DNA from 3 places in the Streptomyces sp. NPDC059695 genome. Region 2 is predicted to be linked to each of the others. Evidence: riboswitches for the same ligand, from Rfam matches in the RefSeq annotation. Region 2 holds a riboswitch; each other region holds the start of a gene.
The links. A riboswitch is a leader RNA that binds a small molecule or an ion and turns the genes downstream of it on or off. The one in region 2 is predicted to bind cobalamin.
Positions count from the first base shown of each region.

Region 1: another riboswitch for cobalamin. It lies ahead of ACFV2S_RS05545 (CoA-acylating methylmalonate-semialdehyde dehydrogenase); the one in region 2 lies ahead of cobN (cobaltochelatase subunit CobN).
Region 3: another riboswitch for cobalamin. It lies ahead of metE (5-methyltetrahydropteroyltriglutamate--homocysteine S-methyltransferase); the one in region 2 lies ahead of cobN (cobaltochelatase subunit CobN).

Region 1 is NZ_JBHWFF010000003.1:70,662-80,000, reverse strand. Features, by position in the region: gene ACFV2S_RS05580 (dihydrofolate reductase family protein) at 204-758, opposite strand; gene ACFV2S_RS05575 (helix-turn-helix domain-containing protein) at 821-1,522, opposite strand; gene ACFV2S_RS05570 (hypothetical protein) at 1,537-1,662, opposite strand; gene ACFV2S_RS05565 (enoyl-CoA hydratase) at 1,970-2,755, opposite strand; gene mmsB (3-hydroxyisobutyrate dehydrogenase) at 2,752-3,672, opposite strand; gene ACFV2S_RS05555 (enoyl-CoA hydratase/isomerase family protein) at 3,669-4,736, opposite strand; gene ACFV2S_RS05550 (acyl-CoA dehydrogenase family protein) at 4,733-5,884, opposite strand; gene ACFV2S_RS05545 (CoA-acylating methylmalonate-semialdehyde dehydrogenase) at 5,881-7,380, opposite strand; cobalamin riboswitch at 7,611-7,791, opposite strand; gene ACFV2S_RS05540 (cobalamin-binding protein) at 7,892-8,806, shown strand; partial or broken gene ACFV2S_RS05535 (short-chain fatty acyl-CoA regulator family protein) at 8,815-9,294, opposite strand.
Region 2 is NZ_JBHWFF010000023.1:115,525-124,863, forward strand. Features, by position in the region: gene ACFV2S_RS26765 (precorrin-2 C(20)-methyltransferase) at 1-752, opposite strand, end outside; gene ACFV2S_RS26770 (precorrin-8X methylmutase) at 749-1,384, opposite strand; gene ACFV2S_RS26775 (cobalamin biosynthesis protein CobG) at 1,399-2,625, opposite strand; cobalamin riboswitch at 2,705-2,830, shown strand; gene cobN (cobaltochelatase subunit CobN) at 2,871-6,473, shown strand; gene abc-f (ribosomal protection-like ABC-F family protein) at 6,470-8,062, opposite strand; gene ACFV2S_RS26790 (DoxX family protein) at 8,222-8,380, opposite strand; gene ACFV2S_RS26795 (MarR family winged helix-turn-helix transcriptional regulator) at 8,436-8,762, shown strand; gene ACFV2S_RS26800 (alpha/beta fold hydrolase) at 8,856-9,339, shown strand, end outside.
Region 3 is NZ_JBHWFF010000016.1:99,766-109,104, forward strand. Features, by position in the region: gene ACFV2S_RS21180 (TetR/AcrR family transcriptional regulator) at 1-40, shown strand, start outside; gene ACFV2S_RS21185 (glycerol-3-phosphate dehydrogenase/oxidase) at 37-1,608, shown strand; gene ACFV2S_RS21190 (DUF6325 family protein) at 1,790-2,233, shown strand; gene ACFV2S_RS21195 (SHOCT domain-containing protein) at 2,314-2,607, shown strand; gene ACFV2S_RS21200 (alpha/beta-hydrolase family protein) at 2,710-4,596, shown strand; gene ACFV2S_RS21205 (CPBP family intramembrane glutamic endopeptidase) at 4,628-5,410, opposite strand; gene ACFV2S_RS21210 (CsbD family protein) at 5,497-5,682, opposite strand; gene ACFV2S_RS21215 (HdeD family acid-resistance protein) at 5,891-6,529, shown strand; cobalamin riboswitch at 6,627-6,848, shown strand; partial or broken gene metE (5-methyltetrahydropteroyltriglutamate--homocysteine S-methyltransferase) at 7,011-9,320, shown strand.

The DNA.
Region 1 (9,339 bases), on a different contig from region 2:
GGGGGTTGCTCGCCCCGGACCGTGATGCCCCGGACCGGGACCTCCGGACGCCCGGGCCCGAACACCGCGTCGAGGGCCTCGCGCAGCCGGTCGCCGGCCGTCGCGCGGCACGGTGGCACGGTGGCACGGAGCAGTCCGATGGCCTCGGGCCAAGCACTCAAGACCAGCGGCCTGCACACCGCAAAGGCCCCGCGGAGGACCTCTCAGCGCTCCGGTCGGTAGGTCGCGATGATCACTCCGCTGCTCGTGGGCCGGGCACTCACCAGCTTCAGCTTCTTCAGGGCGCCATCGTCGGCGAACAGCTTCTTGCGCCCTTCTCCGGCCACCACCGGGTGGATCAGCAGGACGAGTTCGTCCAGGAGGTCCAGCTCCAGCAGCGAGCGCACCAGCGTCGGGCTTCCCGCGACGGTGATGTTCTTCCCCTCGCCCGCCTTGAGCTCCTCGATCGCGGTCGCCAGCTCGCCACGGACGAGTGTGCTGTTCGCCCAGTCGTCGACGCTGTCCAGCGTGGAGGAGACCACGTACTTGGGCGAGTCGTTGATCCACTTGGCGAAGGCAGCGTCCTCCCCGCTGGTCACCGTCGGCCAGTACCCGGCCCACTCGGTGAACGTCACACGGCCCAGCAGGATCGCGTCGGCCGTCTCCAGCGTCTCGGCCAGCGCGGCGCCCATCTCCTCGTCGAAGGCGAACTGCCACTCGTTCGGCGACTGGGCGACACCGTCGAGCGAGACGAACAGACCGGAAACGACCTTGCGCATGATTCCTCCATGATGCGTACGGGTTTGTCGCTGCGTCAGGAAGGCTATGCGGGCGCCGAGGGCTAGGGCTTGTACAGAAGCGACAGCGGCTCGGACGTGTCCGGGGCGCTCAGCCGTGTGGCGGTGCGGCCGATGTACCGGGTGAGGGACCGTGCCAGGTGCGGCTGGTCGAAGTACCCCAGCCGGTGTACGACGTCCTGTGCCGGAACGCCTTCCTGGATGAGTACCGCCGCCTGGCGGGCACGGTGGATCTGCCGTACGGCGCCCTGGGTGAGGCCCGTCGCGGCGGCGAAACGCCGCTGGAGGGTGCGTGCGGAGACGTCGGGAACCGCCCCGTCGAGGACCGCGGGCACGATCGGGTCGCGGTCCACGATGCCCTCGCGCACCAGGCGCCGTACGAACGCCTCCGCATTGTCGTAATCGGGCACGTGCCACGCCGAGCCCTTCAGCCACACGGACCGCCGCGTCACGTCGGGAATCTCCGCGCCGCTTCCGACCAGCCGACTGATCGGTACGTGGGGCATCGAGGTACCGACGGCGAAGCTGATCCCGAAGAACGTGGCATCCTTCGGGACGAGTGCCGGGCCGGCCTCGGGCTCCGGGCCTAGTACCGCAGCTTGCGCCCGGCCGTCGTGCTCCCAGAAGACGAGCTCCCAGTGCGCGTTCGCGATCGACGTCATCCGCCCCACGTCGTCGCTTCGGCTGCGCCAGACCCGCTCGATGTACGGCAGCTCCGAAGGGCGACTCTCGATCTCCAGCCCCAACCGGATCCCCCCGCTCACCGCTGCTGCGTGAGCCGCCAGTCTGCCACGCCGTCCGAGACGTGGCAGAGACGGTCCGGGCCGGCGGTGACCGCGTCCAGCAGCTGGGCATTGGTCCCGGCGCCCCGGGCGCGGCTCGCCACGGCACGCTCTCTTACGGAGGGCTCGGCGTGAATCCGCTCCGGGCCCAGTCGGGCGTACGACGGCCTAACGGCGAGGGCATGGGTATCGTCGCCGGATTGCCTCGCAGGGATCGGTGCGCCGTCATGGGTGTGGTGAACGTGCCCCCCGGCTCCTTCTCTGACGGCGGCGGCTGGAGCCGTACTCGCGTCCGCCTCCTGACTTGCCGAAGCCACGGCCGTGGATCTCCGTCCCGTGCCCCGCGGTCGGTGACGGGAGGAGGCCGTCCCTCTGCCGTGGGCCGAGGGACGGCCGAGAGGCGGATCTCGGTCAGCGGTGGGTGAAGGCCGGGGCCCGCTTCTCCACGAAGGCCGACATGCCTTCCTTCTGGTCCGCCGTGGCGAACACCGCGTGGAACAGGCGTCGTTCGAAGCGGACTCCTTCCGCGAGGGTGGTCTCGAAGGCGCGGTTCACGGCCTCCTTGGCCATCATCGCGACCGGCTTCGACATCCCCGCCACGGTCTCGGCGACGGCCAGGGCCTCGGGGAGGAGGTCGTCGGCCGGGACGATACGGGAGACCAGTCCCGCCCGTTCGGCCTCGGCGGCGTCCATCGTCCGGCCCGTGAGACACAGCTCCATCGCCTTGGCCTTGCCGACGGCGCGGGTGAGGCGCTGGGAGCCGCCGATGCCGGGGATCACGCCCAGCTTGATCTCCGGCTGCCCGAAGACCGCCGTGTCGGAGGCCAGCAGGATGTCGCAGAGCATCGCGAGTTCGCAGCCGCCGCCCAGGGCGTAGCCGGAGACCGCCGCGACGGTGGGAGTGCGGAGGTCGCCGAGCCGGTCCCAGGCGGTGAACCAGTCGGTGATGTACATGTCCGTGTACCCCTGGGGTTGCATCTCCTTGATGTCCGCGCCGGCCGCGAAGGCCTTCTCGGAGCCGGTGATGACGACGCAGCCGATGTCCGGGTCCCGGTCGAGGGCCTCGGTGGCGGCCACGACCTCTTCCATGACCCGGAGGTTCAGGGCGTTGAGCGCCTTGGGCCTGTTGAGGGTGAGCAGGGCCGTTCGGCCGCCCGTACGCTCCACGGTGATCGTCTCGTAGTCGGTCGCGGTCATGCGGTGGTCGTTCCTTTCGGTGCTTCGGCGGCGGTGTCGCGCAGGGCGTGGACGATCCCGGAGAAGTCCTGTGCCGCTCCCGCCCCCTCGGCGAACGCGGCGTACATCTCGGCGGCCCGCAGGCCGAGCCCCGCATCGATGCCACCCGCGCGCAGGGCGTTGGCGGCGAGTCCCAGGTCCTTGGCCATCAGCGGGGCCGCGAAACCGGGCCGGTAGTCGCGGTTGGCCGGGCTGGCCGGTACGGGACCGGGGACGGGGCAGTTGGTGGTGAGTGCCCAGCACTGGCCGGAGGCGGTGGAGGCGACGTCGTAGAGCGCCTGGTGGGAGAGGCCGAGGCTCTCGCCGAGGACGAAGGCCTCGCTGACGGCGATCATCGAGATGCCGAGGATCATGTTGTTGCAGATCTTGGCGGCCTGCCCGGCGCCCGCGCCGCCGCAGTGCACGGCCCGCTTCCCCATGGTCGCGAGCAGCGGTTCTGCCTCGGTGAACTCCGCCTCTCCTCCGCCCGCCATGAAGGTGAGGGTGGCGGCCTCAGCTCCGACGACACCGCCCGACACGGGGGCGTCCAGGGCTCGGTGCCCGGCGGCCACGGCCGCGTCGTGGGCGGCGCGCGCGTCGGCGACGTCGATGGTGGAGCAGTCGATGAACAGGGTTCCAGGTCGGGCGGCCGCGAGGAGGCCCTCGTCCCGGTAGAGGGAGAGGACGTGGCGGCCCGCCGGCAGCATCGTGATCACGACGTCCGCTCCCGCAGCCGCCGCCCCCGCGGAGTCGGCGGTCTCCACTCCGGCCGCGGCAGCGGTCGCCAGGGCCGCGGGGACGAGGTCGAACCCGAGCACGCGGTGGCCGGCGGCGGCGAGGTGGGCGGCCATGGGGCCGCCCATGTGGCCGAGGCCGATGAAGGCGATGACGGTGGTCACCAGGGCACCTCCTGAAGCGGGTCGGGGGCTGTGAGCCGCAGCTCGCGGTCGACTCCGAGCGGGGTGAAGTAGCGGGCCACGTCCTCGTCGGTGACGCCCGTCAGCCGGGCCGGGGACCAGCGGGGGTCGCGGTCCTTGTCGATGACCTGGGCCCGGATCCCCTCGACCAGGTCGTGCGAGGTCAGCGCCGCGCACGAGACGCGGTACTCCTGTTCGAGGACCTTTTCCAGGGGTCCGAGCTCCCGGGCGCGGCGCAACGAGGTCAGGGTGACCTTGAGGGCGGTCGGCGACCTGGTGATCAGGGTGGCGGCGGCCTCCTTGGCGGCCGGCACACCGCTTCCGGCGAGGCGGTCGACGATCTCCTCGACCGTGTCGGCGGCGTAGCAGTGGTCGATCCACTCCCGGCGACCCGCCAGTTCACCGGGTGGTGCCTGGCCGACGTGCCCGGCCAGGGCGTCGTGCACGGAGGTCCGCTGGAGGTCCTCCAGCAGGCGGTCGAGTCGTTCGGACGGTACGAAGTGGTCGGCGAGCCCGCACAGCAGGGCGTCGGCGGCTCCGACGAGGGCCCCGGTCAGGGCGAGGTGGGTGCCCAGCTCGCCGGGCGCCAGGGCCAGGAGGTAGGTGCCGCCGACGTCGGGTACGAAGCCGATGCCGGTCTCCGGCATGGCGATGCGGGAGCGTTCGGTGACGATCCGTACGGTGCCGTGGGCGGAGACGCCGACGCCGCCGCCCATGACGATGCCGTCCATGAGGGCGACGTACGGCTTGGGGTAGCGGGCGATGAGGGCGTTGAGCCGGTACTCGTCCCGCCAGAAGTCCGCCGAGGCCGTGCCTCCCGCCCGCGCGTCCGCGTAGATGGCCCGGATGTCGCCGCCCGCGCACAGTCCCCGCTCCCCCGCGCCGGAGATCACCACCGCTTGGACGGCGGGATCGTCCCGCCAGGCGAGGAGCGCCTCCTCGATGCGCCGCACCATGGGATGGGTGAGCGCGTTCAACGCCTGCGGGCGGTTGAGGATCAGGCGGCCCGTCCGGCCCTCTGTGGTGACGAGTACGTCCTCGGTCATCGGAGGCTCTCCGTGAGGCCGCGGGCGACGATGACGTTCATGATCTCGTTGGTCCCTTCCAGGATCCGGTGGACCCGCAGGTCGCGGACGATCTTCTCGATGCCGTACTCGCTGAGGTAGCCGTAGCCGCCGTGCAGCTGGAGCGCCCGGTCGGCGACCGAGAAGCCCGTGTCGGTGGCGAACCGCTTCGCCATGGCGCAGAGTTGGACCGCCTGGGGGTCGCCGCGGTCGAGGGCCTCGGCGGCCTGCCGTACCAGCGCGCGGGCGGCCGTCAGTTCGGTGGCCATGTCGGCGAGCCGGAACTGCAGAGCCTGGGCGTCGAGCAGCCGGGCGCCGAAGGCCTCGCGGTCGGCGAGATGCGTGAGGCTGCGGTCGAGTGCGCTCTGGGCGCCGCCGAGGGAGCAGGCGGCGATGCCGAGGCGGCCGCCGTTGAGCCCGTGCATGGCGATGCGGAAGCCTTCGCCCTCGGTGCCGAGGCGCCGGTCGGCGGGGATCCTCACCGCGTCGAGGACGACCTGCCGGGTGGGCTGCGCGTTCCAGCCCATCTTGCGCTCGTTCGCGCCGAACGAGACGCCCGGGTCGCCGCGCTCCACGACGAAGGCGGAGATCCCGCCGGGGCCGGCCCCTCCGGTGCGGGCCAGGACGACGTACAGGTCGGAGGCACCGGCGCCGGAGATGAACTGCTTCACTCCGCTCAGGACGTAGTGGTCGCCGTCCCGCTCGGCCCGGGTGCGCAGGGCGGCGGCGTCCGATCCCGCGCCGGGTTCGGTGAGGCAGTAGCTGCCCAGGGTCTCGGCGGCACAGAGGCCGGGCAGCCAGCGGGCACGCTGGGCGGGGTCTCCGTACCGGTCGATCATCCAGGCGACCATGTTGTGGATGGAGAGATAGCCGGCGATCGAGGGGCAGCCGGTCGCCAGGGTCTCGAAGACGAGGACGCCGTCGGCCCGGCTCAGGCCGGAGCCGCCGCACTCCTCCCGTACGTACACGCCGCCGAGCCCGAGCGCGGCGGCGCGGCGGATGACGTCGACGGGGAACTGCTTGTCCTGGTCCCAGGTCACCGCGTACGGGGCGAGCTGTTCCTGGGCGAAGTCGAGGGTGACTTCGGCGAGGGCCAGTTGGTCCTCGGTGAGGGTGGTCACGGCGCTCATCCCATCGTCGGCATGGTGAAGCTCGCGCCTTCCTTGACCCCGGAGGGCCAGCGGGAGGTCACGGTCTTGGTGCGGGTGTAGAAGCGGATGGCGTCGGGGCCGTGCTGGTTCAGGTCGCCGAATCCGGACCGCTTCCAGCCGCCGAAGGTGTGGTACGCCACCGGGACCGGGATGGGGACGTTCACGCCGACCATGCCGGTGTTGACACGCCGGGTGAAGTCGCGGGCGGTGTCGCCGTCGCGGGTGAAGATGGCCACGCCGTTGCCGTACGGGTGCTCGCTCGGGAGCCGGAGCGCGGACTCGTAGTCGGCGGCCCGTGCCACGCACAGCACCGGGCCGAAGATCTCCTCCTGGTAGATCCGCATGGACGGCGTGACGCGGTCGAAGAGGGAGGCTCCCGCGAAGAAGCCGTTCTCGTGGCCGGGGAGGGTGAAACCCCTTCCGTCGACGACGAGTTCCGCACCTTCGTCGACGCCGATGCCGACGTACCGGTCGACCCGGTCCAGGGCGTCCTTGCTGACGAGGGGCCCGAAGTCGGCGTCCGGGTCGTCGGAGGTGCCGATGCGCAGGGAGACGATGCGCTCCTTCAGCCTCGCCACCAGCGCGTCGGCGGTCTCCTCGCCGACAGGGACGGCGACGGAGATCGCCATGCACCGCTCGCCGGCCGAGCCGTACCCGGCGCCGATCAGCGCTTCAGCAGCCTGGTCGAGGTCCGCGTCCGGCATCACGATCATGTGGTTCTTGGCCCCGCCGAAGCACTGGGCGCGCTTTCCGTGCGCGGCGGCGGTGGCGTAGAGGTGCGCGGCGATCGGGGTGGAGCCGACGAAGCCGAGGGCCTGGACGCGAGGGTTTTCGAGGAGGGTGTCGACGGCCTCTTTGCCTCCGTTGACCACGTTCAGCACACCGGGCGGCAGTCCGGCCTCCAGGAACAGCTCGGCGAGCCGCAGGGGTACGGAGGGGTCGCGCTCGGAGGGCTTGAGGATGAAGGCGTTTCCACAGGCCAGGGCCGGTGCGGCCTTCCACAGCGGAATCATCGCGGGGAAGTTGAAGGGGGTGATCCCGGCGACGACACCCAGCGGGCTGCGGAGCGAGTGCACGTCGATGCCGGTGCCGGCGTTGTCGGTGAACTCGCCCTTGAGGAGGTGCGGGATGCCCGCGGCGAACTCGACGACCTCCAGGCCGCGTTGGAGGTCCCCGTGCGCGTCGGCGACGGTCTTGCCGTGCTCGGAGGAAAGCAGCCGTGCCAGGGAGTCCCTTTCCGCCTCGACGAGTTGGAGGAAGCGCAGCAGGACGCGTGCGCGTCGCTGCGGGTTCCACCGGCCCCATTCCCGCTGGGCCTCCTCGGAGGCGGCGATCGCCGCCTCCGTGTCGGCGCGCCCGGCCAGGGGGACCCTGGCCTGGACGGCACCGGTGTTGGGGTCGTACACGTCGGCGAAGGAGCCGGACGTGCCGGCGGTGTGCTTGCCGCCGATGAAATGGGTGAGTTCGCGGACCATCGAAGCCTGCTCTCGTCAGGTACGGATCCGAGGAGGGCGCGGCGAGGACCGCGAGGACGGCACCGATCGGGGTGCGCGCACGCGGGTCCTGCCGCGGGACAGGGGAAGGCGAGGACGCCTTCGTCGAGTCACGAACGCGGGGACAGGGCCTCGGGGTTCGGGTACTCCGCCGGATCACCAGGGTCGTGGTCACGTACCGGTGCCATGCGTGTCTGCTCCATCCTCGTGGACAACACGGAACACCCCACGGCCGGTATCCTGACTCCCGGATCAGCGCATGCTCTCCGGCCTTCCCGACGGATGGTTTCCGTCAGTGGCCTGACCTGCTGGAAGAGCACACTCCCCGGTCACAGTGGCGGGACCGCGCCGGAATCACACCGGCTTCCCTGCACCGCGGGCTCGTCACGAACATATAGTTGGACGTCCTAGTAAGTCCACCCCCACCCACGGCGCGGCGACGCCATCCGGACAGGCGCCGGCCGGAGCCCGGTGCACCGCCTAGGCTCGGGTCATGCGCATCGTCTCCTTGCTGCCTGCGGCGACCGACATCGTGGCCCAGCTCGGGCTGGCCGCGGACCTGGTGGGACGGACCCACGAGTGCGACTGGCCGCCGCGGGATGTGGCCGGCGTCCCGGTGGTCACGTCCGCCGAGTTCTCGTCGGACGCACTGAGCAGCCGGGAGATCTCGGCCGCGGTCGGCGGGGCCGCGCACGGCGGCTCCTCGCTCTACACCCTGGACGCCGAGGCGCTTTCCGCTCTCGCGCCCGATGTCGTGCTCACCCAGGACCTGTGCGACGTCTGCGCGGTGTCCTACGAGGCCGTCTCACGCGCGGTGCGCGTCCTCGACGGCGGTCCTCGCGTCCTCAGTCTGGAGCCCCGCACCCTGGACGACGTCCTGGACTGCCTGGTCACGGTCGGCGACCTGCTGGGCGTACGGGAGCGGGCCGAGCGGCGGCGCGAGGAACTGCGCGATCGGCTGGCCGCGGTACGCGGACTCACGGCGGGTCGGGCCCGGCCCAGGGTGGTGGCCGTCGAGTGGCTCGATCCGCTGTGGCCCGCGGGGCACTGGGTGCCCGAGCAGATCACCTGCGCCGGCGGCGAACCGCTTCTCGCCGCTCCCGGAGAGCACACGAAGCCGATGACCTGGGAGGCCGTCCGGGCCGCCCGACCCGACGTCCTCCTGGTCCTGCCCTGCGGCTTCCCGCCCGAACGGACCGTGCGCGAGCGCGACCTGCTGACCTCCCTCCCCGGGTGGGACGATCTGCCCGCGGTACGGTCCGGCGCGGTATGGGTGCTGGACGGGCCCGCCTACTTCAACCGGCCGGGCCCCCGGGTCGTACGCGGCGCGGAGGTTCTGGCGCACGTCCTCCACGGGGTCCGGGCGGGAGACCCCGTGACGACGACCGAGGCCTTCCTCCTGCCCTGATCCACGGCTCAGGCCGACGGGTCGGCGACCGGGTACGGGACGAACGTGCTGGCGTTCTGGTCGATCCGGAGCGGACGCCCGAGCGGCGGGGCCGCGCGCTGGGGGGGGCAGTCGAGGCGCTCGCAGACGCGGCAGCCCATGCCGATCGGGGTCGCCGCCGCCGCGTTGTCCAGATCCAGGCCGTCCGAGTACACCAGCCGGTGGGCGTGGCGCAGCTCGCAGCCGAGGCCGATGGCGAAGGTCTTGCCGGGTTCGCCCCAGCCGCCCCGGTGGCGGGTGAGGGCACGGGCGGTCCACAGGTAGCGCTGCCCGTCGGGCATGGCGGCGATCTGGACGTGGATGCGGCCGGGTGCGGCGAAGGCCTCGTACACGTTCCACAGCGGGCAGGTGCCGCCGGCCCGGGAGAAGTGGAAGCCGGTGGCGGACTGCCGCTTGGACATGTTGCCCGCCCGGTCGACGCGGACGAACGAGAAGGGGACCCCGCGCAGCGGGGAGGGACGTGCCGACCGTGTTGGCGCTGAGCTGCCCGAGCG
Region 2 (9,339 bases):
CCGGTCTCCCGTACCGGAGCCTCCTGGTCGACGCGGGAGGGGAGGACCGCGACGGAGAAGTACGGGACGGACTCCGGGTCCACGTCCGTCAGCCGCTCCGTGCGCTCGCCCTTCATGAACGCGCGCTCCACGTAGCGGGCGTCGTCCAGCCGGCCGGCCCGCTCCAGGGCCCGCCGCACCGTCGGGAAGGTGCGGCCCAGCTTCATCACGACCGCCGAGTCGGTGCCCGCCAGGCGGGCCGTCAGCTCGTCCTCCGGCAGGGTGCCGGGGATGATCGTGAGGACCTCCTCGGCCTCGCACAGCGGCTCGCCGAGCCGGGCGGCGGCGGCGCTGACCGAGGTGACGCCGGGCAGGACGGTCGTGTCGTAGCGGTCGGCGAGCCGCTTGTGCATGTGCTGGTACGAGCCGTAGAAGAGCGGGTCGCCCTCGGCGAGGACGGCGACGGTGCGGCCGGCGTCGAGGTGGGCGGCGAGGCGGGCCGCGGCCTCCTCGTAGAAGTCGTTCAGGGCGCCCCGGTAGCCGCCCGGGTGGTCCGTGGTCTCCACCGTGAGCGGGTACATCAGCCGCTCCTCGATGTGGTCCTCGCGGATGTGCCCGGCGGCGATGGAGCGGGCTATGGAGCGGCCGTGGCGGGCCGAGTGGTAGGCGATGACGTCGGCCGAGGCGATGGCCTTCACGGCGGCGACGGTCATCAGGTCGGGGTCGCCGGGTCCGAGCCCGACGCCGTACAGCTTTCCGGTCACGGTGCTCATGCCTGGATCTCCGCTTCGTGGGCGAGGGCGTTGATCGCGGCGGCCGTGATCGCGCTGCCGCCGCGCCGGCCCCGTACGACCAGGTAGTCGAGGCCGAGGGTGTTCTCGGCCAGCGCGTCCTTGGACTCGGCGGCGCCGATGAAGCCGACGGGGATGCCGAGGACGGCGGCGGGCCTCCCGGCGCCCTTCGCGATCATCTCCAGGAGGTGGAAGAGCGCGGTCGGCGCGTTGCCGATGGCGACGACGGAGCCTTCGAGGCGGTCCCGCCACAGCTCCAGGGCGGCGGCGGAGCGGGTGGTGCCGAGCTCGGCGGCGAGGGCCGGGACGGCCGGGTCGGACAGCGCGCAGAGCACCTCGTTGTCGGCGGGCAGCCGCTTGCGGGTGACGCCGCTGGCGACCATCTGGGCGTCGCAGAGAACGGGCGCGCCGGCGCGGAGGGCCGCGCGGGCGTTCGCGACGACCCGCGGGGAGTACGCGATGTCCTGCACGAGGTCGGTCATGCCGCAGGCGTGGATCATCCGGACGGCCACCATGGCGACGTCGGCGGGCAGGTCCGCGAGGTCCGCCTCGGCGCGGATCGTGGCAAAGGACCGGCGGTAGATCTCCGTCCCGTCCTTCTCGTAGTCGAACATCCTGGTGCTCTCGCTCATCTCGTCGTGCGGGCCTTGGTCACTGCTTCGGGCAGGGCGGTACGGGGGGTGGGGACGCCGTCCACCAGGTAGCTGTCGTCGCCGGTGGCGAGGACGTCGATCCAGGTGCCGCGCGGGTGGCCGCAGCGGCGCTCGCACCCGGACCAGTGGACGGGCAGGCCTCCGTGGCGGACCAGGCCGGCGTCCGTCCGTACGTCGGCGAGGGACTTGGCGCAGCCGGGGCGTCCGGTGCAGGCGCTGACCCCGACGGAGGGCAGACCGGGCCGGGTGATCAGGCCGTACGGCTCCAGGGCGGGGAGCCTGCCGGGGTCGGTCACCACGACCGCGCCCCGCCAGGGGGTGAGCCGGAGCTCGGCGGCGCCTTCGGCCAGGGCCCGCAGCTGGGCGGCGGTCAGCCGGCCGAGCGGGGCGAGGACGTGCAGGGCGCGGTCGCCGAGCGGCCCGGGCGCGGGCGGCGGGGACACGGGAAGCGGCGGCGCGGGTACGGGCTGCGCCGTGATCCCGGCCCGCGCGAGCGCCCCGGCCCAGTCGGGTGTGTGGGTGCCGGGCAGCTCGTGCGGGCGCCAGGCCCCGGTCCCCGCGGCCTCGGCGGCGTCGAGGAACGCGAGGGTGGCGGCGAGCGCGGCCCGCACGGCGTCGGCGGCGGCGAGGCGGAAGGCCCGGGAGCCGAGCCGCAGCAGGGCGGACCCGTCCGGTCCTGCGATCAAGCTCACATCGCCGCCGAGCCCGGCGACGTCCCCGCGCCCGTCGTCCAGGACGAACAGGAACCGTCCCGAAAGGGACGCCGCCCGGGGTTCGGCGCACAGGGCGGTGTCCAGGGCGCGGGCCCACAACTGCACGTCCGCGTGGCCGAGTCCGTCGAGTCCCGCGCCGGGCGAGGCCACGATGTTGCGGACGCGCTCGTGCGTGGGGGAGGGCAGCAGGCCCGCCCCCGCCAGGAGGGCGGCGAGCTCCGCCCCGCAGTCCCCGGCGAGGCCGCGCAGCTCCGCGTTGCCGCGCGAGGTGATGCTGATCCGCCCGTCGCCGAGCGTCTCGGCCACGTCGGCCAGGACCTCGGCCTGATGGGCCGTCAGACGGCCTGCGGGCAGGCGCAGTCGGGCCAGGCGTCCGTCGTCGGCGGGGTGCAGGCGCAGCGCCCCGGGGCAGGCGTCGCCACGGTCCCGTACGCGAGGTTCGCCCGGTTCGGGCGCCGGGGGTGGGGTGGGCGGCATGGCGGCGAGCATACCCACGGGGAACCGGCCGGCCACCGGGTGTGATCCGGTCGACCCCGCCGCTCCCTGGGGCGCGCCGACGCCACGATCTAGGATGCAGATCGGCATGGGGTCCCAGGACCCCGGGGAGGAAGCCCGGTGAGAATCCGGCGCGGTCCCGCCACTGTGAGCCCGTACCCACGGGTGAGTCAGGAACTCCCGCCGTCCATACGACCACCCGGGGCGCGGACAACCCCGAGGAAGGCCTGAGCCTCGCCATGCTCCTGCTGCTGTCGCACTCCGACACCGACCTGCTCAGCGCCCGCGCGGCCGGAGGGCCGGTGGAGTACCGCTTCGCCAACCCCTCCCGCCTCCCCCTGGCCGATCTCCCCGCCCTGCTCGACGGCGTCGACCTCGTCCTCGTCCGGCTCCTCGGCGGCGTCCGCTCCTGGCAGGAGGGCCTGGACACGATCCTGGCCGCCGGGAAGCCGGTCGTCGTGCTGAGCGGCGAACAGGCCCCCGACGCCCAGCTCATGGAGGCCTCCACCGTCCCGGTCGGCGTCGCCACCGAGGCGCACGCCTATCTGGCGCACGGCGGCCCGGCCAACCTGGAGCAGCTGGCCCGCTTCCTCTCCGACACCGTCCTGCTCACCGGCCACGGCTTCGAGGCCCCGGCCGCCGCCCCCACGTGGGGCCCGCTGGACCGCGTCGCGAGGGACACCGACGGTCCGACGATCGCCGTGCTCTACTACCGCGCCCACCACATGAGCGGGAACACCGCCTTCGTCGACGCCCTGTGCGGGGCGATCGAGGACGCCGGCGCGCGGGCCCTCCCGCTGTACGTGGCGTCCCTGCGGGCCCCCGAGGCGGAGCTCGTCGAGACGCTGCGCACGGCCGACGCGATCGTCACGACCGTCCTCGCGGCCGGCGGCACCAAGCCCGCCGAGGCCCAGGCCGGCGGCGACGAGGAGGCCTGGGACGCGGGCGCGCTCGCCGCGCTCGACGTGCCGATCCTCCAGGCGCTGTGCCTGACCGGATCGCGGTCGGCGTGGGAGGAGAACGACGAGGGCCTGTCCCCGCTGGACGCCGCCAGCCAGGTCGCCGTGCCCGAGTTCGACGGCCGTCTCATCACCGTCCCGTTCTCCTTCAAGGAGATCGACGCCGACGGTCTGCCCGCGTACGTCGCCGACGCCGAGCGCGCGGCCCGCGTCGCCGGGATCGCCGTCCGGCACGCCCGGCTCCGCCACATCCCGAACGCCGAGAAGCGGCTGGCGCTCGTCCTCTCCGCGTACCCGACGAAGCACTCCCGCATCGGCAACGCGGTCGGTCTCGACACCCCGGCCTCCGCCGTCTCCCTGCTCCGCCGCCTCATCGCCGAGGGCTACGACTTCGGCCCCGAGGCGGACCTCCCCGGTGTGGTCTCCGGCGACGGCGACGAGCTGATCTACGCCCTCATCGAGGCCGGCGGTCACGACCAGGACTGGCTCACCGAGGAGCAGCTGGCGAAGAACCCGGTCCGCATCCCGGCCGCCGACTACAAGCGCTGGTACGCGACCCTGCCCGAGGAACTGCGCACCCACGTCGAGGAGCACTGGGGCCCGGCGCCCGGCGAGATGTTCCTGGACCGGTCCCGCAACCCGGAGGGCGACATCGTCCTCGCCGCCCTGCGGCGCGGGAACCTGCTGGTCCTCATCCAGCCGCCGCGCGGCTTCGGCGAGAACCCGATCGCGATCTACCACGACCCCGATCTCCCGCCGTCCCACCACTACCTGGCCGCCTACCGCTGGATCGCCGCCCGCGCCGAGGACGGCGGCTTCGGCGCCGACGCCATGGTCCACCTGGGCAAGCACGGCAACCTGGAGTGGCTGCCCGGCAAGAACGCCGGCCTGTCCGCCGCCTGCGGTCCCGACGCGGCCCTCGGCGACATCCCGCTGATCTACCCGTTCCTCGTGAACGACCCGGGCGAGGGCACCCAGGCCAAGCGGCGCGTGCACGCGACCCTCGTCGACCACCTGGTGCCGCCGATGGCCCGCGCCGACTCGTACGGCGACATCGCGCGCCTGGAGCAGCTGCTCGACGAGTACGCGCAGATCTCCTCCATGGACCCGGCGAAGCTGCCCGCGATCCGCGCCCAGATCTGGACCCTGATCCAGGCCGCCAAGCTCGACCACGACCTCGGTCTTCAGGAGCGCCCGGAGGACGACGGCTTCGACGACTTCCTGCTGCACGTCGACGGCTGGCTGTGCGAGGTCAAGGACGCCCAGATCCGCGACGGACTGCACGTCCTCGGCGGCGCCCCGGAGGGCGAGGCCCGGGTCAACCTGGTCCTGTCCATCCTGCGCGCCCGCCAGATCTGGGGCGGCACGCAGGCGCTGCCCGGCCTGCGCGAGGCCCTCGGCCTGGACGAGTCGGCCGCGACCCGCACCACCGCCGACGAGGCGGAGGCGAAGGCCCGCGAGCTGGTCGAGGGCATGGAGGCCGCCGGCTGGTCCGCCGACGCGATCGGCACGGTCGCCGCCGCGTACGGCTCCGAGGTCCGGGACGTCCTGCGCTTCGCCTGCGAGCAGGTCGTACCGCGCCTGGCCGCCACCACCGACGAGCTGGCGCACGCCGTGCACGCCCTGAACGGCGGCTTCGTCCCGGCCGGCCCGTCCGGCTCCCCGCTGCGCGGCCTGGTCAACGTCCTGCCGACCGGCCGCAACTTCTACTCGGTCGACCCGAAGGCCGTGCCGTCCCGGCTCGCCTGGGAGACCGGGCAGGCGCTCGCCGACTCGCTGCTCACCCGCTACCGCGACGACAACGGCACGTGGCCGACCTCCGTCGGCCTCTCCCTGTGGGGCACGAGCGCGATGCGCACCGCCGGCGACGACGTCGCCGAGGCCCTCGCCCTGCTCGGCGTCCGGCCCCTGTGGGACGAGGCCTCGCGCCGGGTCAACGGCCTGGAGCCGATCCCGCTGGCCGAGCTCGGCCGCCCGCGCGTCGACGTGACGCTGCGCATCTCGGGCTTCTTCCGGGACGCGTTCCCGCACGTCATCGGCCTCCTCGACGACGCCGTGCGGCTCGTGGCGGGGCTGGAGGACGAGTCCGCCGAGGACAACCACGTGCGGGCGCACGCGCAGGCCGACCTCGCCGAGCACGGCGACGAGCGGCGCGCCACCACCCGCATCTTCGGCTCGCGTCCCGGCACGTACGGCGCGGGCATCCTCCAGCTGATCGACTCGCGGGACTGGCGCACGGACGCGGACCTCGCCGAGGTGTACACGGTGTGGGGCGGGTACGCGTACGGGCGCGGGCTCGAAGGGCGCCCGGCGCGCGCCGAGATGGAGACCGCGTACAAGCGGATCGCGGTGGCCGCGAAGAACACGGACACCCGCGAGCACGACATCGCCGACTCGGACGACTACTTCCAGTACCACGGCGGCATGGTCGCGACCGTCCGCGCGCTCACGGGCACGGCCCCCGAGGCGTACATCGGCGACTCGACCCGCCCGGAGACCGTCCGCACGCGCACGCTCGTCGAGGAGACCTCCCGGGTCTTCCGGGCCCGCGTGGTCAACCCGCGCTGGATCGAGGCGATGCGCCGCCACGGTTACAAGGGCGCGTTCGAGCTGGCGGCGACCGTCGACTACCTCTTCGGGTACGACGCGACGACGGGTGTCGTCGCCGACTGGATGTACGACAAGCTCACCCAGGAGTACGTCCTCGACGCGGAGAACCAGGCCTTCCTGAAGGAGGCCAACCCCTGGGCCCTGCACGGCATCGCCGAGCGGCTGCTCGAAGCCGAGTCGCGCGGCATGTGGGAGAAGCCGGACCCGGAGACGCTGGCCGCCCTGCGCCAGGTGTTCCTGGAGACGGAGGGCGACCTGGAGGGTGAGGGCTAGGCCCTCGCCAGGGCCGGGGCCAGGTCGAGGACGCGGCCCCGGAACCCCTCCCGCAGCCGCCGGTCGTGGCTGACCACGACCAGCGTGCCCCGGTACTCCGCGAGCGCGGCCTCCAGCTCCTCCACCAGGCCGGGGGCCAGGTGGTTGGTCGGCTCGTCGAGGAGGAGCAGGTCGGCGGGGGAGGTGACCAGCCGGGCCAGTTCCAGCTTGCGGCGCTGCCCGGTCGACAGCAGCCGGACCGGGGTCGTCAGATCGCGGGCCGCGAAGAGCCCGAGGGCGAGCAGTTCGTCCTCGCGGCCCTCTCCGAAGGCCTCGCCCACCGTACGGGGGTCGGTGGGTGGGGCCGTGTCCTGGCGGAGCAGCCCGACCCGGGCGGGCACGGCCACCGTGCCCGCGTCCGGGGCGAGTTCGCCCGCCAGGACCCGGAGGAGGGTGGTCTTTCCCGCGCCGTTGGGCCCGGTGACCAGGAGCCGCTCGCCCGCGTCGAGGTGGAGCGCGTCGAGGTGGAGCCGGCCGTCGACGCGTAGCCCGGCGAGATCGACGGGCGCGCCTTCCCCCGTGATCTCCGTGCGGAACCGGAGCGGTTCCGGCGGCGCGGGCACGGGGTGGCCGGTGAGCCGGGCGAGCTGCTCGCGGGCCGAGCGGATGCGGCTCATCGCGCCGTGCGCCCGTGACCGGGCACGGAAGGCGCCGGCCCCGCTGAACGCGGCCGGGGCCTTGCGGGGGATCGCGGAGAAGCGGTCGATGTTCCTGTCGGCGAGGGCCCGGTGGCGGGCGAGTTCGGCCCTCCACTCCTCGTACTCCCGCTGCCTGCGGGCCCGTTCGGCAGCGCGTCCGGCGAGGTAGCCGGTGTAGCCGTCGCCGTACCGCCGCACGGTGTGGCGGTCCTCGTCGACCTCCAGGACGGCGGTCGCCACCCGGTCGAGGAAGACCCGGTCGTGGGAGACGGCCACGACCGTGCCCCGGTGCGCGCGCAGCCGTTCCTCCAGCCAGGACACGGCCTCGTCGTCGAGGTCGTTGGTCGGCTCGTCGAGGAGCAGCAGTTCGGGCTCGGCGGCGAGGACGGCGGCCAGGGCGAGCCGGGAGCGCTGTCCGCCGGAGAGCGACCCGAGGGGCCGGGTGCGGTCGAGCGGGCCGGGCTCGCCGAGCTTCCGGAGGACGGTCTCGACGCGCCGGTCGGCCCCGGCGCCGCCCCGGGCCTCGTAGGCGGTGAGCAGCCGGGCGTATCCGGCGAGGTCGCCGGTGGCGGCGAGCTCCGCCTCGGCCGTGCGGATCGCCCGCTCCAGGTCCCGCAGCCCGGCGAGCGCGTGGTCGACGGCGTCGCCGACGGTGGCGTCCGGGGGGAGGTCGAGGGTCTGCGCGAGGTGGCCGAGGCCGCCGGGGGCTTCGACGGTCACGGTGCCGTTGTCCGGGGGCTCCAGGCTGGCGAGGAGCCGCAGGAGGGTGGACTTCCCGGAGCCGTTGTCACCGACGACGCCGAGGCGTTCGCCGGGGCGGACGGTGAGGGAGACCCGGTCGAGCACGGTGCCGTTCCGCACGTGCCGGTCGTCGTAGCGCTTGGTGACGTCGATGAGTAGGGCACGGAACAAGGGCGACCTCCTGACCTAGGGGACAAGGGCTGAGCAATACGAGACGTCTCGTCTCGTTGCGATGAAGGTACGCCAGATCCGACCTCTTGGCAAGACGCTCCGTCTCGTTGGGTCGTGAAGTGTCCGGCCGGAGGTGCGGGCTCGGGCCGAGGTGTGACCTCAGGCCGAGGCGACGCGCAGGAGCAGGGCGGCTATGGGGAGCAGCGTGAGGACCACGGCCGGCGCCATCGCGTAGTCCTTGGCGCGCAGGTGAGTGATCACGGCGCCCGCGAAGTAGAGGATCACGCCGACCGCCGCCGCCCCGCCGATCGCCGGCACGGCGAGCCCCGCGAGGAGGCCGACCGCCCCCGCCGGACTGCACCCGAGGAGCGCGATGACGCTGATGCAGCTCGCGCCCGGAGCGATGAGCCAGCGGGACCTGGCCGCCGCGATGGAGGTCGATCCGAGCCGACTCGTCGCGATCCTGAACGAGTTGGAGTCCGAGGGGCTCGCCGAGCGGCGGCGCGACCCGGCCGACCGGCGACGCCACATCGTGGAGATCACGGAAGCGGGCGCGGGGGCCCTGCGGCGGGTCGACACGGCCGTGGGCGAGGCGGAGCGCGAGCTCTTCGGCGACCTGACCGAGGCGGAACAGGCCGTACTGCGAGGCCTGTTGGACCGGGTCGTGCTGGACCCGGCCGCTCACTCGTGCGGAGAGTAGGGAACTCCGGGTGATCCGGGGCCGGAACTCCGATGAGTTCCGGCGGGGCCGGGGGTCTACCCCCATGACCGGCTCACCACCGAGGAGATCGCCATGGCCGAGACCGACACCCGCACCCTGGACACCGCCGGGGCGACCCTCCGCTACGACGTGCGCCCCGGCACCGCGGCCGGCGGGCGTCCCCTGCTGCTGATCGGCTCCCCCATGGACGCCAGCAGCTTCACCACGCTCGCCTCCCACTTCGCCGACCGGACCGTCGTCACGTACGACCCGCGCGGAGTGGCCCGCAGCGAGCGCACCGACGGCGCGGCCGAGACGCTTCCCGAGGAGCACGCGGACGACCTGGTCCGGCTGATCGAGGCGCTCGGCGCCGGGCCCGTGGACGTCTTCGCGAGCAGCGGCGGCGCGGTGAACGCCCTCGCCCTGGTGGCCCGCCGCGGCGACCTGGTGCACACCCTCGTGGCGCACGAGCCGCCGACGGCCCAGGTCGTCCCGGACCGGGAGGCGGCCCTCGGGGTCTGCGCGGACGTCCACACGACCTATCTGCGGGACGGCTGGGGCCCCGCGATGGCCAAGT
Region 3 (9,339 bases), on a different contig from region 2:
AGAGCTCCGCACCCTGCTGGAGAGGACCCTCACCCCATGAACCCCACGAGCAGCACCGCCCTCCCCGGATCCTCGCTCGACGCCGAGCGTCGCCGGCGCGAACTGGAGCAGCTCGCCGACGGCGACGCCGTCGTCGACGTCCTGGTCGTCGGACTCGGGATCACCGGAGCCGGAGCCGCGCTCGACGCGGCCACCCGTGGGCTCACCGTCGCCGCGATCGACGCCCACGACCTCGCCTTCGGCACCTCCCGCTGGAGCTCCAAGCTGATCCACGGCGGACTGCGCTACCTCGCGTCCGGGCAGCTCGACGTCGCCCACGAGAGCGCCGTCGAGCGCGGCATCCTCATGGAGCGCACCGCCCCCCACCTGGTGCGCGCCCAGCCGTTCGTCCTGCCGCTCACCCCGCTCGTCAGCCGCGGCCAGGCCGCCCTCGCCCGCGCCGGGTTCCTCGCGGGCGACCTGCTCCGCGTCGGCGCCCGCACCTCGCGCGGGACGCTGCCGCAGCCGCGCACGCTGTCCGCCGTCGAGACCCGCCACCTCGCCCCGGCCCTCCGGCGCGTCGGGCTGCGCGGCGGCCTCCTCTCCTGGGACGGGCGGCTCACCGACGACGCGCGCCTGGTCACGGCGATCGCCCGGACCGCCGCCGCCCACGGCGCCCGGATCCTCACCCGCACGCGCGCCCTGGAACTCCACGGCGACGGAGCGCTCGTCCGTGACGAGACGACCGGTCAGGAGCTGCGCCTGCGCGCCCGTACCGTCATCAACGCGGCCGGCGTCTGGGCGGGCGGCCTCGTCGGCGACGTACGCCTCCGGCCCTCCCGCGGCACCCATCTCGTGCTGCGCTCCGAGACCCTCGGTCCGCTCTCCGCCGGTCTGCACATCCCCATCCCCGGCGAGACGAACCGCTTCGTCCTGGTCCTGCCCCAGGGCGACGGCCGCGTGTACGTCGGCCTCACCGACGAGCCCGTCGACGGCGACGTCCCCGATGTGCCCGAGGTCCCCGAGACCGACATCGGCTTCCTCCTCGACGTCCTCGGCTCCGCGCTCGACGTCACCGTCCACCGGTCCGACGTGGTCGGGGCGTTCGCCGGCCTGCGGCCCCTGCTCGACACCCAGGACGCCGCGGGCCGCACCGCCGACATCTCCCGCAAGCACGCCGTGCTCACCTCCGCCGACGGGATCGTCACCGTCGTCGGCGGCAAGCTGACCACGTACCGCCGCATGGCCCAGGACGCCGTCGACGCCGCCGTGGCCGCCCGCGGCCTGGACGCGGGTCCGTGCCGCACCGCGTCGCTGCCCCTCGTCGGCGCCGCACGGCCGCAGACCCTCGCCGGGCTCGACGTCCCGACCCGTCTGGTCCAGCGCTACGGCTCCGAGGCACCGGCCGTCCAGGCGCTCGGCCTCGCGGATCCCGCGCTCGCCGAGCCCGTCGTCCCCGGCCACACCGTCACCGGCGCCGAACTGGTCTGGGCGGTCCGTCACGAGGGCGCCCTCGACACCTCCGACCTCCTCGACCGCCGCACCCGCATCGGCCTCGTCCCGGAGGACCGCGCCCTGGCCGAGGAGGCGGCGCGCGACGCCCTCGCCCGCACGGCCCCCGTGGGGTGAGACGAGACGGCGCCCCCGCCCGGACATCCGGGCGGGGGCTCCGCCCGTGCCGCCGCCGGGTCCGTGCGGCCCGGGATCGTGACGCGTCCGGGTCGTGGGCGGGCGGGGCCGTACCGGATGCACCGCGCGACGTCCGGTGTTGGAATGGCGACCGGGGGCGTCCACGATCAGAGGTGACGTTGTGACCGAGCAATTCGACGAGATCGGGCCCATCGACTACGTGGTGGTCGAGTTCCCCGGCAACCGCATGACGGGCGAGGGCTTCCCGCTCCTGGTCGATCTGGTGGACCGCGGCATCATCCGGATCCTCGACCTGATGTTCATCAGGAAGGACGAGGACGGATCGGTGACCGCGCTGGAGATCGCGGACTTCGACGGGGACGGCAATCTCGACCTCTCCGTCTTCGAGGGCGTCCAGTCGGGGCTGCTCGGGCAGGACGACCTGGAGGAGGCCGCCGAGGCCGTGGAGCCCGGCAACTCCGCCGGACTGCTGATCTACGAGAACGTGTGGGCCGCGCCGTTCGCCACCGCCCTGCGCCGCGGCGGGGCCCAGTTGGTCGCCTCCGGGCGCGTGCCCGTACAAGCCCTCCTCGCCTCGCTCGAAGCGGCCGAGGAAACGGCCTGACCCCCCTTGCCCCCGGCCACCGAGCCGGCGGGCCCGGAAGCCGTCCGGCGCCTTCGCGTCGGACACGAGAGGAGAACGCGATGCCAGGTCTACTTCGCGGAGTGGCCCGCACCGCGGTCGTCGCGGGTACGGCGACCGCCGTGTCCAACCGCGTGTCGCGCCGCCAGCAGGGACGATGGGCCGCCCAGCAGGGCTATGAGCAGCAGCCCGCCGAACCGCCGCCCGCCGCGGCTCCCCCGCCGGCGCCCGCCGCGCAGCCCGCCGACAGCATGGAGAGCAAGCTCGACCAGCTCAAGCAGCTCGGCGACCTCAAGGAGCAGGGCGTGCTCACCGAAGCCGAGTTCGAGGAGCAGAAGCGCAGGATCCTCGGCTGACCCCCTTCCGCGGCAGGGGCCGGGAGTCCGGCACACCGAGCGGGCCGAGTCCGGGTGGCGCGGCCCGTACGGCCCTGGGACCATTTCCCCGGGAGGTCACCCATGGCTCCTGACCCGCACGAACCCCCGCCGGAGGACGCTCCCGGCCCCGAGGAGCCGGAGCGTTCCCCCGCCGCCCAGGAACCGGAGCACTCCCCCGGCCCCGGGCAGCCGGAGGACACCCCCACCCCCCGAGAGCCGGAGGACTTCCCCGGCCCCGGGCAGCCTGGGGACACCCCCGCCGCCCAAGAGCCGGAGAGCTCCCCCGGCCCCGGTGAGCCGGGGGGCGGCGGTGCCGGGTCTGCCACCGGCTTCTGGGCGCGCCGTCGTTCGCTCCGCCTCACGCTCCCGGGCTGCTGGAGCGCCCTTCTCCTCGCCTGCCTCTCCTTCACCCCGTCGCTGCTCCCCCGCGGCGGAATCCTCCAGGGGCTGATCTGCGGCATCAGCGCGGCCATCGGGTACGGGCTCGGCGTGGTCGCGGCCTACGTGTGGCGGGCGTTCGCCGACCGGGAGGCCCGCGGCGCCTCCCCCCGGTCATGGCGGGTCCTGGCCGTCAGCGCCGTCGTCCTGTTCGGCCTGTCCTTCGGTCTCGGCCAGTACTGGCAGCACGAGATCCGCAGGCTCATGGGGGTCACCGACTACAACGTCCTGGCCACCGTCGCCTGCCCCTTCGTCGCCGCGCTCGTGTTCTGGCTGCTGCTGCAGGCGGCCCGGGGACTCCGGCGGCTGTACCGGTGGCTCGCCGGACTCCTCCGCCGCTGGATCGGACCGCGCGCGGCCCGGGTGGTCGGCTGGGTCGTCGTGGCGGGTCTGGCGTGGTCCGTCGTCAGCGGGGTCCTGCTGGCCGGCTTCGTGAGCACGGCCAACGAGGCGTTCTCCGTGCGCGACACCGAGACGCCCGAAGGCGTGCACCAGCCCACGTCGACGCTGCGCTCCGGCGGGCCGGGGTCGCTGGTGCCGTGGGACTCGCTGGGCAGGCAGGGCCGGGCCTTCACGGGCAGCGGCCCCACGGCAGCCGACATCGGGGCCTTCACCCACCGCCCCGCGCAGGAACCCGTGCGTTCCTACGCCGGACTCGCGACCGCCGACGACACCGAGGCGCGCGCCGAGCGGGCCGTCGCGGACCTCGTACGCGCCGGCGGCTTCCACCGCGCCAACCTGCTCGTGACGACCACCACGGGCAGCGGCTGGGTCGACCCCGCGGCCGTGGACTCCTTCGAGTACCTCGGCGACGGAGACTCGGCCACCGTGGCGATGCAGTACTCGTACCTGCCGTCGTGGCTCTCCTACCTCGTGGACCAGTCGAAGGCGCGCGAGGCCGGTCGCGAGCTCTTCGACGCGGTCTACGACGTCTGGTCCAAGCTGCCCCAGGACCAGCGCCCGCGCCTGTTCGTGGCCGGCGAGAGCCTGGGGTCGTTCGGCGCGGAGACGGCCTTCAGCGGCGAGTACGACCTGCGCAACCGCACGGCCGGCACCCTCTTCGCCGGTCCGCCGAACTTCAACACCCTGTTCCGCGAGTTCAGCGACCACCGCGACGCGGGAAGCCCGGAGATCGAACCCGTCTACCGGCAGGGGCGGACCGTGCGGTTCACCGACGACCCGGCCACCGGGATCCCTCCGACGGACGTGCCGTGGAACGGGACCCGGGTCCTGTACCTCATGCACCCGTCCGATCCGATCGTCTGGTGGAGCCCCGACCTGGCCCTGTCCGAACCCGACTGGATCGGTGAGGCTCCCGGCGGCGACGTGCTCGACGCGATGGTCTGGATCCCCTTCGTGACCTTCTGGCAGGTGACCGCGGACCTCCCGTTCTCCACGGGCGTGCCGGACGGCCACGGTCACACGTACAAGGCCGCGTACGTCGACGGCTGGAACGCCGTCATGCGGCCGTCGGGCTTCACCCCACAGGACCTGGACCGGCTGCGCGAGATCATCCAGCCGTCCCGCTGATCCCGTGCGCGCGGCGCGGCACGGCCCGCGGTCAGCGCAGCAGGAAGCCTGCGACGTAGCCGAGCGCGTTCACCGCCCAGTGCAGGCCCATCGGCGCCAGCAGGCTGTCGCTGCGGCGGCGCAGTTCGCAGAACAGGACGCCCGCCGAAGCCGTGAAGAGCACGGCCGCGGTGACCGCGACCGCGGAGCCGAGCGGAGACGCTCCGACGACGCCGGTCAGCGCGGGCTTCGCGGTCGCCAGGCCCAGGGACGGCAGGACGTGCCAGAGGCCGAACAGCAGGCTCGACACGGTGGTCGCCCAGACCGTCCCGCGGACCCGGCGCACCAGCCCGTAGAGGACTCCGCGGAACGCGACCTCCTCCACCAGGACGGTGCCGACGGGGACCACCACGAAGACGCGCACCATCAACGCGCCCGCGGTCATCCCGTCGTACCGCCGGTCCTCGAAGAGCGGGCGGGTGGCCGGGAGCAGCGCTCCGACGAGATAGACGGCGGCGACGATCCCGGTCAGGGCGGCCGCCCACCGGGCGCCGCGGGCCCGTGTCCCGGCCGCCAGTCCCGCGTCCGCCGGCGTGCCGCCAGCCCAGCGGAGCACACCCAGGAGGACGGCGGAGACGACGACGGCCGCGAGCAGGTGGAGGGCGCCGGTCCAGGTGTGCAGCAGCAGGTTGGCCGCCACGAGAACGGCGACGGTGAGGGCGACGGCCGGCCAGGTGCCGAGGGGCCCGCGCCACCGGCCCGGCGGCGGGTCGCCGGTGGAACGGCGGCTTCGTACGACGGGCCGGCGGCCGTCCTCGGGATCACGGCGGGACACGGGAGTGAGTCCGTCCTTCCGCTGCGCGGGATCGTTCCGCCCGTCCCTTCGGTCCCGGGCGTGGCGGCCGAGGGCGCGGTCGAGGGTTACGAGCGGTCCCGCTTGAGCGAGTCCATGATTCCCTCGGCGCGGTGCCGCACGCTCTTCGCCTTCTCGCGGAACCTGGCCTTCGCCTGGTCCGTCCTGCCCTCGGCCTCCAGGCGCTCGTGACCGGTGATCCTGCCGGCGATCTCCTTGAGCCTGCCCTTGGCCTTGTCCATGGCGTCGCTCATGCTCGCGACCCTCCGTCCGGTCGGTTCCCACCCTCCACGCTAGGTTCGGACGACCCCGGGTGCGCGTCGGCCGGGCCCGGCGCCGGCGCACCCGGTCCGGGCCTCCCGTCCGTGCCCGGCCTCGCCCCGTGCGCTCCTCACGAGGTGAGGCGGCCCCCAGACGATGGGTGCAGACTTGTACTGGACCCGGGGGACGGGAGGAGGACGCATGACCACTCCACAGGACTCCGCACCCGGCGCCGGCCCGCAGGGGACTCCCGCGGCCGACCCGGCGGATCAGCTGGCACGTCTCGGCCGTTCCTGGACCTGGCTCCTCGGCGCGGCGTTGGCGACCCTCGTACCCGGCATCCTGCTGCTCGTCTGGCCAGACGTCACCCTGCACGTCGTGGCCGTGCTGATCGGGCTCTACCTGCTGGCGATCGGCGTCTTCCGTTTCGTGTCCGTGTTCGGCCGCGACAGCGGCGACCGCGTGCCCGGCCTGATCGTGGCCGTCCTGTGCGTCCTCGGCGGAGTGCTGTGTCTGAGGAACCCGCTCCAGACGATCGCCGCGCTCTCGCTGATCGTCGGCGCCGTGTGGCTGGTCTCCGGCATCGTCACCCTCTACTCCGCCATCGCCACCAAGAACATGCCGCACCGCGGCGTCGTCATGGCCGTCGGGATCCTCGGCATCGTCGCCGGCATCGTGGTCCTGGCGCTTCCGACGGAGTCGGCCCGGGCCCTGACGCGGCTGCTCGGACTGTGGCTCGTCCTCCTCGGCCTGGCCGAGGCCGCGGTCGCCCTGGCCTGGCGGTCGGCCCTGCGCAGAGCGGGCATCACGGGCCGTGGAGCGTCCGGCCCGGGCACCTGATTCCGCGCGAGCGCCCTCGCCCCGACCCGAAGTGACCCCTCGTCGGTTTCGCGCCCGAATCCTGGACGTCGCTCGCCACCGGGCGATCGCGCGCCCTAGGGTGTCGTCTGCAGCTGGTTCGCCCCGTCCGCCAGGCGGGATGCGTCGTAAGAGGGAACCCGGTGGGAATCCGGGACTGCCCCGCAGCGGTGAGCGGGAACGACCGCCGTCATAGCACTGGGTCCGGACCACGGTCCTGGGAAGCGACGGCCAGTAGGTGTCCTCCACGAGGAGGGTGTGCCCGCGAGTCCGAAGACCTGCCCGTTGCCCGTACGCGGACGCATTCCGCGTACGGACATCCCGGTGACCTCGTGGGCGGGTCGGCGTACACAGCGAGCGGCACACGCGGCGTCCTCCGTCGGCGCGGTCCGTACGCTCTGGCGTTCCTTCGCGTCCACCCCGTCTCCGGGTGTTCTGGACACGTCTCGCGAAGGAGAGTTCCGTGACAGCGAAGCCCGCGGCCGCACGAGCCACCGTGTACGGCTACCCCCGCCAGGGTCGGCACCGCGAACTGAAGAAGGCCGTCGAGGGTTACTGGAAGGGCCGCGTCACCGCCGACGCCCTCCGGTCCACCGCCGCCGGCCTGCGTCGCTCCCACTGGCGGCAGCTGGCCGACGCCGGCATCCACGAAGTGCCCACCGGTGACTTCTCGTACTACGACCACGTCCTGGACACCAGCGTGATGGTCGGTGCCGTCCCGGCACGCCACCGCGCCGCCGTCGAGGCGGACGCGCTCGACGGGTACTTCGCGATGGCCCGCGGCACCCGGGACGTCGCGCCGCTGGAGATGACCAAGTGGTTCGACACCAACTACCACTACCTGGTCCCCGAACTCGGGCCGGACACCGTCTTCACCGCCGACTCCGCCCGGCAGGTCGCCGAGTTCGGGGAGGCCCTCGCGCTCGGGCACGCTCCCCGCCCCGTGCTGGTCGGCCCCGTCACGTACCTGCTGCTCGCCAAGCCCGCCCCGGGCGTCCCCGACGGCTTCGAGCCGCTGACCCTCCTCGACCGGCTCCTCCCGGTCTACGCCGACGTGCTCGCCGATCTGCGCGCGGCGGGCGCCGAGTGGGTCCAGCTGGACGAGCCCGCCCTGGTCCAGGACCGCACCCCGGCCGAGCTGGAGGCCGCCGCCCGCGCCTACCGCGAGCTGGGCGCGGCCACCGACCGGCCGAAGCTGCTCGTCGCCTCGTACTTCGACCGGCTCGGCGACGCCCTCAAGGTGCTGGCCGCGGCCCCGGTGGAGGGTCTCGCCCTCGACTTCACCGGCTCCGCCGCCGCGAACCTGGACGACCTCGCCGCGGTCGGCGGGCTGCCGGGCAAGCGGCTGGTCGCGGGCGTCGTCAACGGACGCAACGTCTGGATCGACGACCACCGGAAGTCCCTCGCCACCCTGGGCACCCTGCTCGGCCTCGCCGGCCGGGTCGACGTCGCCGCGTCCTGCTCGCTGCTGCACGTCCCGCTGGACGCGGCCGCGGAGGAGGACATGGACCCGCGGATCCGCCGCTGGCTGGCCTTCGCCCGCCAGAAGACCGACGAGGTCGTGACCCTCGCCAAGGGCCTCTCCCACGGCACCGACGCGATCAGCGCCGAACTGGCCGCCAACCGGGCCGCCCTCGCCTCCCGCGCCGGCTCCGCGCTCACCCGCGACCCCGCCGTCCGTGCCCGTACCGCCGCCGTCACCGACGCGGACGGCCGGCGTTCCCAGCCGTACGCCGAACGCTCCGCGGCCCAGCGGGCCCACCTGGGGCTTCCCGCGCTTCCGACCACCACCATCGGCTCGTTCCCCCAGACCGACGAGCTCCGCGCGGCCCGCGCCGATCTGCGGGCCGGCCGGATCGACGCCGCCGGGTACGAGGAGCGGATCAGGGACGAGATCCGCGAGGTGATCTCCTTCCAGGAGCGGACCGGCGTCGACGTGCTGGTGCACGGCGAGCCCGAGCGCAACGACATGGTGCAGTACTTCGCCGAGCAGCTGACGGGCTACGTCGCCACGCGGCACGGCTGGGTGCAGTCGTACGGCACCCGATACGTCCGCCCGCCCGTCCTCGCCGGGGACGTCTCCCGTCCCGGGCCGATGACGGTGCGCTGGACGACGTACGCCCAGGCGCAGACGTCCCGGCCGGTCAAGGGCATGCTGACCGGTCCGGTGACCATGCTCGCGTGGTCGTTCGTGCGGGACGACCAGCCGCCGGCCGACACCGCCCGGCAGGTGGCGCTCGCCCTGCGCGACGAGGTGGCCGACCTGGAGGCGGCCGGCACCTCGGTCATCCAGGTCGACGAGCCGGCCCTGCGCGAGACCCTGCCGCTGCGGGCCGCCGACCACGCGGGCTACCTGGCCTGGGCGACCGAGTCGTTCCGGCTCACCACCGCCGGCGTGCGGCCGGACACCCAGATCCACACCCACATGTGCTACGCCGAGTTCGGCGACATCGTCCGGGCCATCGACGACCTCGACGCCGACGTCATCAGCCTGGAGGCCGCCCGCTCCCACATGCGGGTCGCCGACGAGCTCGCCGCCCACGGCTACTCGCGCGAGGCCGGTCCGGGAGTCTGGGACATCCACTCCCCACGCGTCCCGGGCACCGCCGAGGCCGCCGCGCTCCTGCGCAAGGGCCTGGGCGCCATCCCGGCCGGGCGTCTGTGGGTCAACCCCGACTGCGGACTGAAGACCCGCGGCTGGCCCGAGACCCGCGCCTCCCTGGAGAACCTCGTCGCCGCCGCCCGCGAGGTCAGGGCGGAGCTGGGGGCGGCCGGGGACGCGGGGGCCGCCC